DNA from 4 places in the Leptothrix cholodnii SP-6 genome. Region 4 is predicted to be linked to each of the others. Evidence: predicted binding sites of a transcription regulator. Region 4 holds the regulator's gene; each other region holds the start of a gene.
The links. The regulator sigma-54, encoded in region 4, starts transcription at its own class of promoters, with help from an activator protein. The targets are predictions, from matches to a motif close to TGGCANGNAANCTGCTTT.
Positions count from the first base shown of each region.

Region 1: fae (formaldehyde-activating enzyme) is a predicted target of sigma-54. The motif match lies at 1,156-1,173, and genes of this name have one in related genera.
Region 2: LCHO_RS19130 (CmpA/NrtA family ABC transporter substrate-binding protein) is a predicted target of sigma-54. The motif match lies at 1,744-1,761, and genes of this name have one in related genera.
Region 3: glnT (type III glutamate--ammonia ligase) is a predicted target of sigma-54. The motif match lies at 1,566-1,583, and genes of this name have one in related genera.

Region 1 covers NC_010524.1:3,473,470-3,476,673, reverse strand. Annotated here, with positions in the region: gene LCHO_RS15710 (ATP-grasp domain-containing protein) at 1-229, shown strand, start outside; gene LCHO_RS15705 (triphosphoribosyl-dephospho-CoA synthase) at 231-1,127, shown strand; gene fae (formaldehyde-activating enzyme) at 1,279-1,788, shown strand; gene LCHO_RS15695 (dihydroneopterin aldolase) at 1,850-2,380, opposite strand; gene LCHO_RS15690 (sigma-54-dependent Fis family transcriptional regulator) at 2,648-3,204, shown strand, end outside.
Region 2 covers NC_010524.1:4,306,656-4,309,859, reverse strand. Annotated here, with positions in the region: gene icmF (fused isobutyryl-CoA mutase/GTPase IcmF) at 1-1,478, opposite strand, end outside; gene LCHO_RS19130 (CmpA/NrtA family ABC transporter substrate-binding protein) at 1,908-3,161, shown strand; gene ntrB (nitrate ABC transporter permease) at 3,182-3,204, shown strand, end outside.
Region 3 covers NC_010524.1:171,113-174,316, reverse strand. Annotated here, with positions in the region: gene LCHO_RS00835 (class II glutamine amidotransferase domain-containing protein) at 1-70, opposite strand, end outside; gene glnT (type III glutamate--ammonia ligase) at 82-1,428, opposite strand; gene LCHO_RS00825 (helix-turn-helix domain-containing protein) at 1,651-2,253, shown strand; gene LCHO_RS00820 (HutD/Ves family protein) at 2,263-2,868, opposite strand; gene LCHO_RS00815 (electron transfer flavoprotein subunit alpha/FixB family protein) at 2,865-3,204, opposite strand, start outside.
Region 4 covers NC_010524.1:4,735,269-4,738,472, forward strand. Annotated here, with positions in the region: gene LCHO_RS21035 (hypothetical protein) at 1-247, opposite strand, end outside; gene LCHO_RS21040 (RNA polymerase factor sigma-54) at 528-2,138, opposite strand; gene lptB (LPS export ABC transporter ATP-binding protein) at 2,158-2,934, opposite strand; gene lptA (lipopolysaccharide transport periplasmic protein LptA) at 2,961-3,204, opposite strand, start outside.

The DNA.
Region 1 (3,204 bases), 1.3 Mb from region 4:
GCAGATGGACTACGCCGGCGTCGACCTGATGCCTGCGGCCGGCCGCGAGACCATCCAGGTGCTCGAAGTCAACGGCGTGGCCGCCTGGCGCGGGTTGCAGAAGGTGACGCCGTTCAACATCGCGCGCGCCCTGGTCGACGACCTGATCGACCGCAAGCTGGCCACCAGCCTGGCCGCGCGGTGCGACCGACAACCGGCGCCCGTCGCTGCGCCGGCCCGGCGGGCGTGACGTGCCGGTCTCCACCGACGCCAGCGCGCCCGCCCGCCAGGCCTTCCTGAACGCCTGCGCCTGGGACGTGGCGGTGCGCAAGCCCGGCAACGTCAGTCGCGCCTCGCCGGGCCACGGCATGCTGGCGCAGGCGTTTGTCGACAGCGCCCAGGCCTGCGCCGCGGCGCTGTGCGAGCGTGGCGCCACGGTGGGCGCGCGCATCGAAGGCGCGGTGGCGGCCACCTGGGCGTGCGTGGGCTGCAACACCAACCTCGGCATCGTGCTGCTGTGCGCGCCGCTGGCCGCCGCGTTCGAGCGCGTGGTCGACGCGGGCGTGGCGGTGACGGCCACCTCCCTGCGCGACGCCTTGCAGCACGTGCTGGCCGGGCTCGACGTGGCCGACGCCGAGGCGGCCTTTCGCGCCATCGTCATGGCCAGCCCCGGCGGGCTCGGCGATGCGCCCGACCAGGACGTCCACCAGCCGCCGACCATGACCTTGCGCCAGGCGATGGCGCTGGCCGCCGACCGCGACCGCATCGCGCGCCAGTACCGCGACGGTTACGCCGAACTGTTCGATCTGGGCCTGCCGGCCATCGTTGCGCGCGAGGCCTTCGATCCGCTGCAGCCGGTGCCCGAGCGGCCCGCGCCGGCCCAGGCCGCGGCGGTGCAGCGGGTGTACCTGGCCTGGCTGGCGTCGGATCTCGATTCACACATTGTTCGCAAGCACGGGGCCGCGCTGGCACACAGTGTCCTGAGGCAGGCCGCACCCTGGGCCGGGCGTGCGCAGGCCGGCGAGGTGCTCGATGGCGATGCCGCGTTCGCGCAGTGGGATCAGGCCCTCAAAAGCGCCTCGATCAACCCCGGAACCAGCGCCGACCTGAGCGTGCTCACCCTGATGTGCGCCGGCCTGCTGGCCTGAACCGTGTTGCGCCGCGTGACGGCCGAGGTGGCACGGAACGTGTTTATTGCTCCCGGGGTGGCCGGTTTTCGTACCGGCAGACCTGCCCTCGGGGACGGGCCTCGCGGGGTCCGGACGGATCACAGAAACTGCTTTAGGAGACTGAACAATCATGGCCAAAATCGATCGCATGATGGTGGGCGAATCGCTCGTCGGTGAAGGCAACGAGGTCGCGCACATCGACCTCCTGATCGGCCCGCGTGGCAGCGCCGTCGAAACCGCTTTCGCCAACGCGCTGACCAACAACAAGGACGGCTTCACCTCGCTGCTGGCAGTGCTGGGCCCCAACCTGCTCACCAAGCCGGCCACCGTGCTGTTCAACAAGGTGACCATCAAGGGCGCCAAGCAGGCGGTGCAGATGTTCGGCCCGGCCCAGCGCGGCGTGGCGATGGCGGTGGCCGACTGCGTCGAGGCCGGCACCATCCCGGTCGCCGAGGCCGACAACCTGTTCATCTGCGTGGGCGTGTTCATCCACTGGCTGGCCGACGACGACCGCAAGATCCAGGACTACAACTACGCCGCCACCAAGGAGGCGATCGAGCGCGCCGTGGCCGGCAAGCCCACCGCGGCCGAAGTGGTTGCGGCCAAGGGCGGCTCGTCGCACCCGTTCGCCACCCATTGACGGCCACACGCTGACGTCGAGTTCACCGCGCGGGCCGATGGCCCGCGCGGTGTCTTGCGCGTTACCGATCCTGCGGCACCAGGCCCGAGCCCATCCAGCTCAGGATCTGCGCGCTGCGTGGGGTCGATGCGGCAGCTGATGTCGATGCCATCGGCACGTCACGCAGGTCGGCGCGGCAACGCTCGATCTGCACGCCCACCGCGTCGACGTTGTCGAACTTGCGCGGCTTGACCACCTTGACGCGCACCCACGCCGCGCCAAAGTCGATCAGCAGCATGCGTGCGATGCGTTCGGCCAGCGCTTCGAGCAGCGTCACGCCGTGGTCGTGCATCAGCGCGTCGAGGCGGTTGCGCACCACGCCGTAATCGATGGTGTCGCCGATGTGATCGGTGTCGCAGGCCCGCGCGCGCGGCAGGCCGGCGTGGATGTCGATCACCAGCGGCTGGGTGTGGTGCAGCTCGGATTCGTGGATGCCGATCACCGTCTGACCGGTGTAGCCGCTGATGAAGATCAGGTCCATCGGCGCGGCCGCCGGCGCGTGGCCGTGCGGCTGTGGCGGCAGGGAATCGAGCAAGGCGGGCAGGGCGGACATGGGTCTCCTCGGGTGTGTCGTGGGCGGCGTGGCTGCAAGATGTGCGCCCACCGTCGTGCGGTGCCCTTGCTGGCTCAGGGCCTGAGCCACAGGTGTCGACGCGATCGGGTGCGTCGTGAGAACGAAACTGAACGACAGATTGAGCAAGCTCACTGCGGGGCACTGTCGAGCGGTGTCGTGCGTCTTCGGCTTGGGTGCAAACACCGTTGTTCGTGATGGATGGCACGCTCAGAATCGTCGGCTGAAGTCCTCTGCAGGAGCAAAACGATGGCGGTCAGTCTTCTTGGAACCGGGCGGCACGCCGAACGTGTTTTTGACGTGGTGCGCGGCAGCTTCGGCGAAGAGAGCAACGACGTCGTCGCACGCTCGTGGCGGCGCTGCATGGACGAGTACCTGCTGCACCCCGACCGCCCGCGCGACCTGCGCGCGCTCGACCCGGCCGCGATCGAGGCCCGGCTGGACCGCATGTCCACGCTGGTCGACTGCGCCCGCCACGAGATGGCCACGCTCTACCAGCAGCTCGCCGACGACGAATCGGCGGTGGTGCTGACCGACACCGACGGCGTGATCCTGCACATGGTGGCCTCGCCCGATTTCGCCCGCGAGGTCGCGCCGCTGGGCCTGCGCACCGGCGTGGTCTGGAGCGAGACCGAAGCCGGCACCAACGGCATGGGCACCTGCCTGGCCGCCGCCTGTCCGGTGTCGGTGCAGCGCGACGAACATTTCTACACCCAGTTCACCGGCCTGACCTGCTCGGCCGTGCCGGTCTACAACCCCTCGGGCGAGATGGCCGCGGTGCTGGATGTGTCGAGCCGCTCCACGCT
Region 2 (3,204 bases), 430 kb from region 4:
GCGCGGTGTTTTTCGGGGATCGATTCCTTCAACATGCGTGCGCTCTCGCGCAGCTGCTGGATCTCGCGGGCGATGCGGGCCTGCTTGCGCGCGCGGGCCTTGTAGCCGCGCACGCTGTCGGCGATCTCGGCCAGATAACGCACCCGCGCGCCCGGCACCACCGGCGTCTGGTGCGTGCTGTGGCGGGTGCTGACGAGCGGCAACCGGCCGTCCTTGAGCGGCAGGCCGAGGGCGGCCAGGCGCACCTTCAGCGCCTGATACAGCGCGGTCACGCCGTCGTCGTTGAAGCGGCTGGCCATGGTGCCGAACACCGGCATCGCGTCGGGCATCACGCTGAAATCGCCGCGGTTGCGCTGCACCTGCTTGGCGACGTCGCGCAGCGCATCGGCCGCACCCTTGCGGTCGAACTTGTTGATCGCGACGAACTCGGCGAAGTCGAGCATGTCGATCTTCTCGAGTTGGCTGGCGGCGCCGAACTCGGGTGTCATCACGTACATCGGCACGTCGACCAGCGGCACGATCGCCGCGTCGCCCTGGCCGATGCCGGAGGTTTCCACAATGATCAGGTCGAAGCCGGCGACCTTGGCCGCGGCCAGCACGTCGGGCAGCGCGGCGCTGACTTCCGAGCCGGTGTCGCGCGTGGCGAGCGAGCGCACGTAGACGCGCGGGCCCTGTTGCCACGGGCCCGTGGCGTTCATGCGGATGCGGTCGCCGAGCAGCGCGCCGCCGCTCTTGCGGCGTGACGGGTCGATGCTGATGACGGCGATGCGCAGGCTGTCGTCCTGATCCAGGCGGATGCGGCGGATCAGCTCGTCGGTCAGGCTCGACTTGCCGGCGCCGCCCGTGCCGGTGATGCCGAGCACGGGGGTGGGGCAGCCTTTGGCAGCGTCGTGCAACGTGGCCACCAGCGAGGCGTCGGCCTTGCCGTTTTCGAGTGCGGTGATCAGTTGCGCTAGCGCGCGCCAGGCCGCTTCGCCGTGGCCTTGCAGCGCGGCCAGTTCGCCGGGCGCAAACGACGACAGGTCGCGGTCGCAGCGCATCACCATCTCGCCGATCATGCCGGCCAGGCCCATGCGCTGGCCGTCCTCGGGGCTGAAGATGCGCACGCCGTGATCCGCCAGGTCCTTGATCTCGCTGGGCACGATCACGCCGCCGCCGCCGCCGAAGACCTGGATGTGCTCGCCGCCACGTGCCTTGAGCAGCTCGACCATGTACTTGAAGTATTCGGTGTGGCCACCTTGATAGGAGCTGACCGCGATGCCCTGCACGTCTTCCTGCAGCGCCGCGGTCACCACCTCGTCGACCGAGCGGTTGTGGCCGAGGTGGATCACCTCGGCACCCATGCCCTGCAGGATGCGCCGCATGATGTTGATGGCCGCGTCGTGGCCGTCGAACAGGCTGGCGGCGGTGACGAAACGCACCTTGTGCTGCGGGCGGTAGTTGGCGAGGGCCTGGTAGTCGGCGCTGAGCTGGGTCATGCGGTGTCTCCGTTCGGGTCTGGCGGGCAGATTAAGGCGTCAAACTGATTCTAGATTGACGTTTACGTAAACGTCATACAGGCCTTTCCCAGGGGTCTCGGCACCAGATCAGGGTTATCACGGGTGTTTTGCACGCCCATGGTGCGGGTCGGTCGGGCCTCGCACGCAATCCGCGCGCATCGATGGCCGGGCGCGAGGTTCGGCGGTGCGATTGCGGGGTGCGTGCACGCGGTTCTCCCTGTGTGGATCCGGCTGCCGCATGGGCTGGCACGCGTCCTGCTAAACCTTCTGCGAGGCTGCATCGCAGTGGCCTCACTAGGTGGGACATTTTGGACAACGGCGTCCGATCGTCCCGACAAGCCAGGCCCTCGCCTGTTGTCGGACAACGATCGAGACGCCGTCTTTTTTTGTTTTTTCGAAAGTGACGCGATGACCATGCCCCAAGACCCGGTGACGCCCGTGAACCTGCCGCGACGCGATTTTCTTCAACGTGCTGCCGCCGTGTCCGGCGCGCTGGCCGTGCCCGGCGGCGCGTGGGCGGCCGGCTCCGATGCGCCCGAGAAGAAGGAGGTGCGCATCGGCTTCATCCCGCTGACCGACTGCGCCTCGGTGGTGATGGCCTCGGTGCTGAAGTTCGACGAGAAGTACGGCATCAAGATCATCGCGAGCAAGGAAGCTTCCTGGGCCGCCGTGCGCGACAAGCTGGTCAACGGCGAGCTCGACGCCGCGCACGTGCTCTACGGCCTGGTCTACGGCGTGCATCTGGGCATCAGCGGCCCCAAGAAGGACATGGCCGTGCTGATGACGCTCAACAACAACGGCCAGGCGATCACGCTGTCGAAGAAGCTGGCCGACAAGGGTGCGGTCGACGGCGCCGGGCTGGCCAAGCTGATGAAGGCCGAGCCGCGCGAATACACCTTCGCGCAGACCTTCCCGACCGGCACCCACGCGATGTGGCTGTACTACTGGATGGCGGCCAACGGCATCAACCCGATGACCGACGCCAAGGTCATCGTGGTGCCGCCGCCGCAGATGGTGGCCAACATGCGCGTGGGCAACATGGACGGCTTCTGCGTCGGCGAGCCCTGGAACCACCGCGCCATCATGGACGGCATCGGCGTGACCGCGGTCACCACGCAGGACATCTGGCGCGACCACCCCGAAAAGGTGCTGGGCGCGACCAACGACTTCGTCACCAAGAACCCGAACACCGCCCGCGCGATGGTGATGGCCATCCTCGAGGCCAGCCGCTGGATCGACACCGGCCTGCAGAACAAGATGAAGATGGCCGAGACGGTGGCCGAGAAGTCGTACATCAACACCTCGGTCGACGCCATCAACCAGCGCATCCTGGGCCGCTACCAGAACGGCATGGGCAAGACCTGGGACGACCCGAACCACATGAAGTTCTTCAACGACGGCGCGGTCAACTATCCGTACGTGTCCGACGGCGCCTGGTTCCTGACCCAGCACAAGCGCTGGGGCCTGCTCAAGGCCGACGTCGACTACCTCGGCGTGGCCCGCGCGATCAACAAGACCGAGATCTACAAGCAGGCGGCTGCGCAGGTCAAGGTCAACCTGCCCAAGAGCGACATGCGCAGCAGCAAGCTGATCGACGGCGTGGTCTGGGACGGCAAGGATCCGGCCAAGTACGCCGCGGGTTTCAAGATCAAGGTGGCCTGAGGGCCTGAAAGGTTCATTCCATGAACGCATCCACACTGAGCCT
Region 3 (3,204 bases), 350 kb from region 4:
GCACCATCAACTCGCCCAGATGGCCGTGCAAGGCCGGCTTCTTCAACAACAGTCCAACGATTCCACACATGATTGTTTCCTTCAGAAAAACTCGAGGTACTGCTTGACTTCCCATTCGGAGACGTGGCGCATGTACTCGAGCCATTCCATGCGCTTGAACTTCAGGAACTCCCCCGTCACCGGGCCGAGTGCCTCGCGAATGACGCTGTCGCCTTCCAATGCGTCGAGTGCGGCATTGAGGTTCTGCGGCAGCAGGCCGATGCCGGCCTCCTTCAATTGCGCCTCGCTCCACTCGTAGAGATTGACGTTGCGCGGCGTGCCCGGGTCCATGCGCTTCTCGATGCCGTCGAGGCCCGCGGCAATCACCGCGGCCGTCGCCAGATAGGGATTGCAGGCCCCGTCGGGCAGGCGCAGTTCGAGCCGGCCTTTCGGGATGCGCACCATGGTCGAGCGGTTGTTGTCGCCGTAGCTGATGTAGGCCGGCGCCCAGGTCGCACCGGTCAGCGAGCGGCCCACCACCAGGCGCTTGTACGAGTTGATGGTCGGCGCGCACAACGCCGTCAATGCGGGCGCGTGGTGCAGCAGGCCGGCCATGAACTGGTAAGCCATCGGCGAGAGCTCCAGCCCGTTCGGGTCGCTCTTGTCCTGAAAGAGATTGCGCTTGCCGTCGCCGATGGACAGGTGCATGTGCATGCCATTGCCCGGCCGATTGGCAAAGGGCTTGGGCATGAAGGAGCAGATCAGGCCCAGCTCATTGGCGATCTCGCTGGCCGCCATCTTGAAGAAGATGAAGTGGTCGCAGGAGGTCAGGCAGTCGGTGTAGGTGTAGTTCAGCTCGAACTGGCCGTTGGCGTCTTCATGGTCGATCTGATAGACGTCGATGCCGGTGGCGCGCATCGCGTTCGACAGCCGCTCCAGGAACACGCGGGTGCGCGACAGGCCCTTGTAGTCGTAGCAGGGCTTGGCGAGGTTGTCGCTGGCGTCGTGCGGCACGATCGTGCCGTCGGCATTGCGGCGCAGCAGCGAGAACTCGGGCTCCAGGCCGGTGAACATCGTCAGGCCCTGCGAACTCAGGCGCTCGACCTGCTTCTTGAGCACGACACGGCTGTCGAACTGCCAGGGCTCGCCCTCGACATGGCCCTCGCAGACGATGCGCGCCAGGCCCGGCTGCCAGGGCACGACCGACACGGTCGAGAGATCGCCCACGGCCATGAAATCAGGCCCGTGCGGCTCGATGCCGACGCCGCAGATCGCGAAGCCGGCAAAGCCCGCGCCGTCGGTCATCACGGTGTTCAGGTGTTCGACCGGCACCGACTTGGCCTTGGCCACGCCGTGGATGTCGACGAACTGCGCCAGCACGTAGCTCACGCCCTCGGACTTGAGATGACGCTGGGTTTCCTCCACGGTTCTGAAGCGCTGCGGGGTCACCAGATCGGCCGAGGGCCGGGCTGAAAAGGGGTCTGCTACGGTGTTCAAGAGAAAAACTCCTTCGGGTTTCGATCCACGGTCCACAAGGGACTTTCTTGCTCGAGCGGTCCGGCATCGGCTGCCGTCATGTTTCTTCTTATGCAACATTGATGCCTGACATGAATTTTTTCCAGGCCGGACGATGCACACTTCCGCCATCGACAAAGACGCAAGGAGCGGCTCGTGAACAGACACGGCGAAGGCGCAACCGCCTCACTCGAAGAATCGGTCGGCGCAGCCATCAAGGAGCAGCGGCAGCGCCACGGGCTGACCATCGCGCAGGTGTCGGAGCAGGCCAGCATCAGCCGCGGCATGCTGTCGAAGATCGAGAACGGCCAGACCTCCGCCGGCATGGACACGCTTGCGCGCATCGCGCGTGCGCTGGGGGTCTCGATGTCGATGCTGTTCAGCAAATACGACGTCACGGCCAGCTCGGCGCAGCACATCAAGAAGGGGATGGGCATGGAAGTGGTGCGTCGCGGCACCAAGAACGGGCACACCTACCACCTGCTTGCCTACGATCAGGGCCCGGTGAAACTGTTCGAACCCTTCCTGATCACGATGAACGACGACTCGGAGCGCTACCCGACCTTCCAGCACCCGGGCACCGAGTTCCTGTACATGCTCGAAGGCAAGATCGAATACCGCTGCGGCCAGGAGACCTACCTGCTCGAACCCGGCGACTCGCTGACCTTTCAGGGCGAGGTGCCGCACGGGCCCGAGAAGCTGGTGAAGTACCCGATCAAGTTCCTGTCCTTCATCGTCTATCCGCGCGCGGCGGAGTGAGGCGGGAACTCAGAAGAGCGCGGTGATGACCAGCAGGCTGCCGGGCTGGCACGGCGTCAGGCGCAAAAAGGCTGCGGGTGTGCGCAGATGCAGGCCGTCCCCACCGACCAGGTGCCCGGACTGCCCGTCCGGGCCGGCCAGCTCGAACGCGCCCCGCACGACCAGCACGAGCCAGTCGGCCACCTGCGCGGCCGCCTGGCCTTCGGGCACCAGCACCACCTGATCCTCGACGCTGCGCACCACGGCGCAGGCCGCACCGCGTCGCACCATCACGTTCCAGAGCCGGGTCGGCGAGGCCGGCGCCTCGCAGTGCCAGTCCTGTTCGCCGGGAAAGTGGACCTGGCTGCCGGGGCCGTCAAAGGTGAGTTGGCGTTGCGGCGCGACCAGGCGCAGGTCAGTGCCCTCGACCATCACGGCCGTGCGATCGATGCCCTCGAAGCGGGAAAACGGCCCGGCGGCTTCGATCTCGGCCACGCTGACGCGCCAGACGATGCCCGCGCCATCCTGGCGGCTGGCGACCGGGCGGGTCTGGCCGGCGCCGTTGCGCCAGGGTTCGGGCTGCAGATGGTCCAGCGCAAAGCGTCGCCAGCCCTGGCCACGACGCGGCGTGGTCATGCCACGACCTGCAAGGACGGCAAGGCCGCCTTCAGTGCCGGCAACACCTCGAACAGGTCGCCCACCAGGCCGATGTCGGCGACCGAGAAGATCGGCGCGTCGGGGTCCTTGTTGACGGCCACGATGACACCCGCGTCCTTGATGCCGGCCAAATGCTGGATCGCGCCCGAGATGCCGAATGCCAGGTAGACGTCGGGCGCGACGGTCTTGCCGGTCTGGCCGACCTGGATCGCGTTGGGCGCGAAGCCGGCATCGACCGCCGCGCGCGAGGCACCGACCGCGCCGCCCAGGTGATCGGCCAGCTGCTCGACCAGCTGCATGTGCGCCAGCGCGCCC
Region 4 (3,204 bases):
CGCCGGCGTCGGTGTAACGGGTGATCTGCTGGCTGCGCTGGCGCTGCGTGTCCTCGTCGCTGGCACGCCGGAACTGCTCGCCCAGCCGGGCCAGTTCGTCGCTGCCGCAGGAGCGGCACAGGCTCAGCACCGCGCGGGCGTATTCGGCCGGGCCCAGCATCAGCGCGATGTCGACGTCTTCGCCGAGTTCGTGCAGCACGAGATCGTGGATGCGGATCGCGATCCGCAGTCGGGTTGTGTCGTTCATGGCCATGTTTGCTCCCATGCCATGGTCCATGCAGATGACGTGCCGCCCGATCCGTGAAAACACGCAAAATTGAACCCAAACGTGTCCGTTTTGGGGGTTCGGGATCGAATCCGAGGGTATGTCCGGAGCGGCCTGGCCACTGCACGAACCGCGGCACGCTCGAGCCGGCAGATGGTCTCCGACGGTACCGCGCGCGGACATCGCCGACGCGCACCGCGACGTGACAGGATGGCTCAGGGCGGCACACCGACTGCACCGCGCAGGTGCAGTGATCGTCGGCTCAGATGTCCTTGCGCAGGTTCGCCGGTGCGATCTTGAGCGCCTCGCGGTACTTGGCCACCGTGCGGCGCGCCACCTGGATGCCCTGCTCTTCGAGCATGGTGCTCAGCTGGCTGTCCGACAGCGGTTTCTTGGGGTCCTCGGCCGCCACGAACTGCTTGATCAGCGCCCGCACCGCGGTGCTCGACGCGTTGCCGCCGGCATCGGTGTTGAGCGAGCTGCCGAAGAAGTACTTGAGCTCGAAGGTGCCGAACGGCGTGTTCATGTACTTGGCCGTCGTCACGCGCGAGATGGTCGACTCGTGCAGCCCCAGCTCGTCGGCGATCTCGCGCAGCACCAGCGGCTTCATGGCGATCTCGCCGTGCGTGAAGAAGCCCTTCTGGCGCTCGACGATGGCCTGCGAGACACGCTGGATGGTGTCGAAGCGCTGCAGGATGTTCTTGACGAACCAGCGCGCCTCCTGCAGCCGCGACGACAGCATCGCGCCACCGTCACCGCCGCCATTCGTGGCACCGCCGCGCTGGCTGCGGTGCTGGCGCAGCACCTGGGCGTACATGTCGTTGATGCGCAGCTTGGGCATGACGTCGGGGTTGAGCACCACCCGCCAGCCACGCCCGGCCTTCTGCACGATCACGTCGGGCACGACGATGTTGGCCTCGGCGCGGGCAAAGCGCCGCCCCGGCTTGGGCTCGAGCGCGACGATCAGCGTCTGCGCCTCGCGGATCAGCGCCTCGTCGGCGGCCACGGCGGTGACGAGCTTCTTGATGTCGCGCCGCGCCAGCAGGTCGAGGTGGTGCTGGCAGATGCGGATGGCGGCGGCCTGCGCCGGGCTCGGGTCGAGCTCGCGCAGCTGCAGCACCAGGCACTCGGGCAGGTCGCGCGCGCCGACGCCGGTCGGCTCCAGGCTCTGCAGCCAGCCGAGCGCACAGCGCAGGCGGTCGATCAGCTCCTCGCGCATCGTCGCGGCCTCGACCGGGTCGATCGCGTCGCCGGTCACGACCGCACCGGCCTCGATGCCGAAGGCCAGCCGTTCGGCGATCTCCTCGAGCGTGTCGGCCAGGTAGCCGTCCTCGTTGAGCGAGTCGATCAGCGACTCGACCAGCAGCATGTCCTCGCCGGCCAGGCGCATGCCCAGCAGCTGGCCGCGCAGGTGATCGGGCAGGCTGGGCGTGAAGGTGGAGCGCTCGCTCCAGTCGCTGTCGTCGTCCTCGTTGGCGCCGTTGCGCGCCGCGGGGGTGTCCGACAGGCTGTTGAAGTCCTCGCGGTCGTGGCCGCTGTCCCAGTCTTCGCGCGACTCGCCGGCACCGAAGTCGAGCTGCTCGACGCTCACCGGCTCGGGGTCGCCGACGCCGGCTTCGTGGGCCGCATCGGCGGCACCGGTGTCGGCGTCGTAGCGGGACTCTTCCTGGGTCGGGGCGCTGCGCTCCTGGATGACCTGGCTCTCGGGCGTGGGGCTGTCTTCTTCGGCCTCGAGGAAGGGGTTCTGTTCGAGCATCTGCTCGACTTCCTGATGCAGCTCGAGGGTCGACAGTTGCAGCAACCGGATCGACTGCTGCAACTGGGGCGTCAGCGCCAGATGCTGCGAAAGACGGACCTGCAGGGATGGTTTCACGGGTTGCCGGCCTTCTTGATTACATGCGGAAATGTTCGCCGAGGTAGACCTTGCGGACGTCCGGGTTCTCGACGATCGCCGCGGGCGTGCCTTCGGCCAGCACCCGGCCTTCGCTGATGATGTAGGCGCGGTCGCAGATGCCCAGCGTCTCGCGCACGTTGTGGTCGGTGATCAGCACGCCGATGCCACGCGCCTTGAGGAAACCGATGATGCGCTGGATCTCGAGCACCGCGATCGGGTCGACGCCGGCAAACGGCTCGTCGAGCAGGATGAAGCGCGGCTGCGTGGCCAGCGCACGGGCGATCTCGACGCGTCGGCGCTCACCGCCCGACAGCGCCGGCGCGGGCGATTCGCGCAGCTTCTCGATCGACAGGTCGGCCAGCAGGCCGTCGAGCATCTGCTCGATGCGCTGCGCGCTGTAGCGGCGGCCTTCGGCGTCCTGCTGCAGTTCGAGCACGGCGCGGATGTTCTCCTCGACCGTCAGGCGCCGGAAGATCGACGCCTCCTGCGGCAGGTACGACAGCCCCATGCGGGCGCGCTGGTGGATCGGCAGGCGCTGCACCGGCGCGCCGTCGATGCGGATCTGTCCGGCATCGGCGCGCACCAGGCCGACCAGCATGTAGAAGCTGGTGGTCTTGCCCGCGCCGTTGGGGCCCAGCAGGCCGACCACCTCGCCGCTGTTGACGGCCAGGTGGATGTCCTTGACCACCTTGCGCGCGCCGTAGCTCTTTTCGAGGCCGTCGGCTTCGAGCCGGCTCGACGCGCCGTTGCGGCCCGCCCGGGCCGGCTGCGCCAGCTTCTCGTTCGCCGGGCCGGGCGAGTTCAACGCTTGACTCCCGCCGCGTCGGCCGGGCGCGGCGTGACGATGCCGCGCACCCGCCCGCCGCTGCTGCCGTCGGCCGCACCACCCTGGATCTCGATCGCGTCGCGGCCGTGGTCGTAGACGATGGTCTGGCCGCTGATCTGGTCGGCCAGCACGCCGGCGCGCAGCAGACGCACCTGCGCCTGCTGGCTGAATCGCACGGTCTGGCTGACGGTGTCGTATTCGATGCGCCGGGCCTGGCCC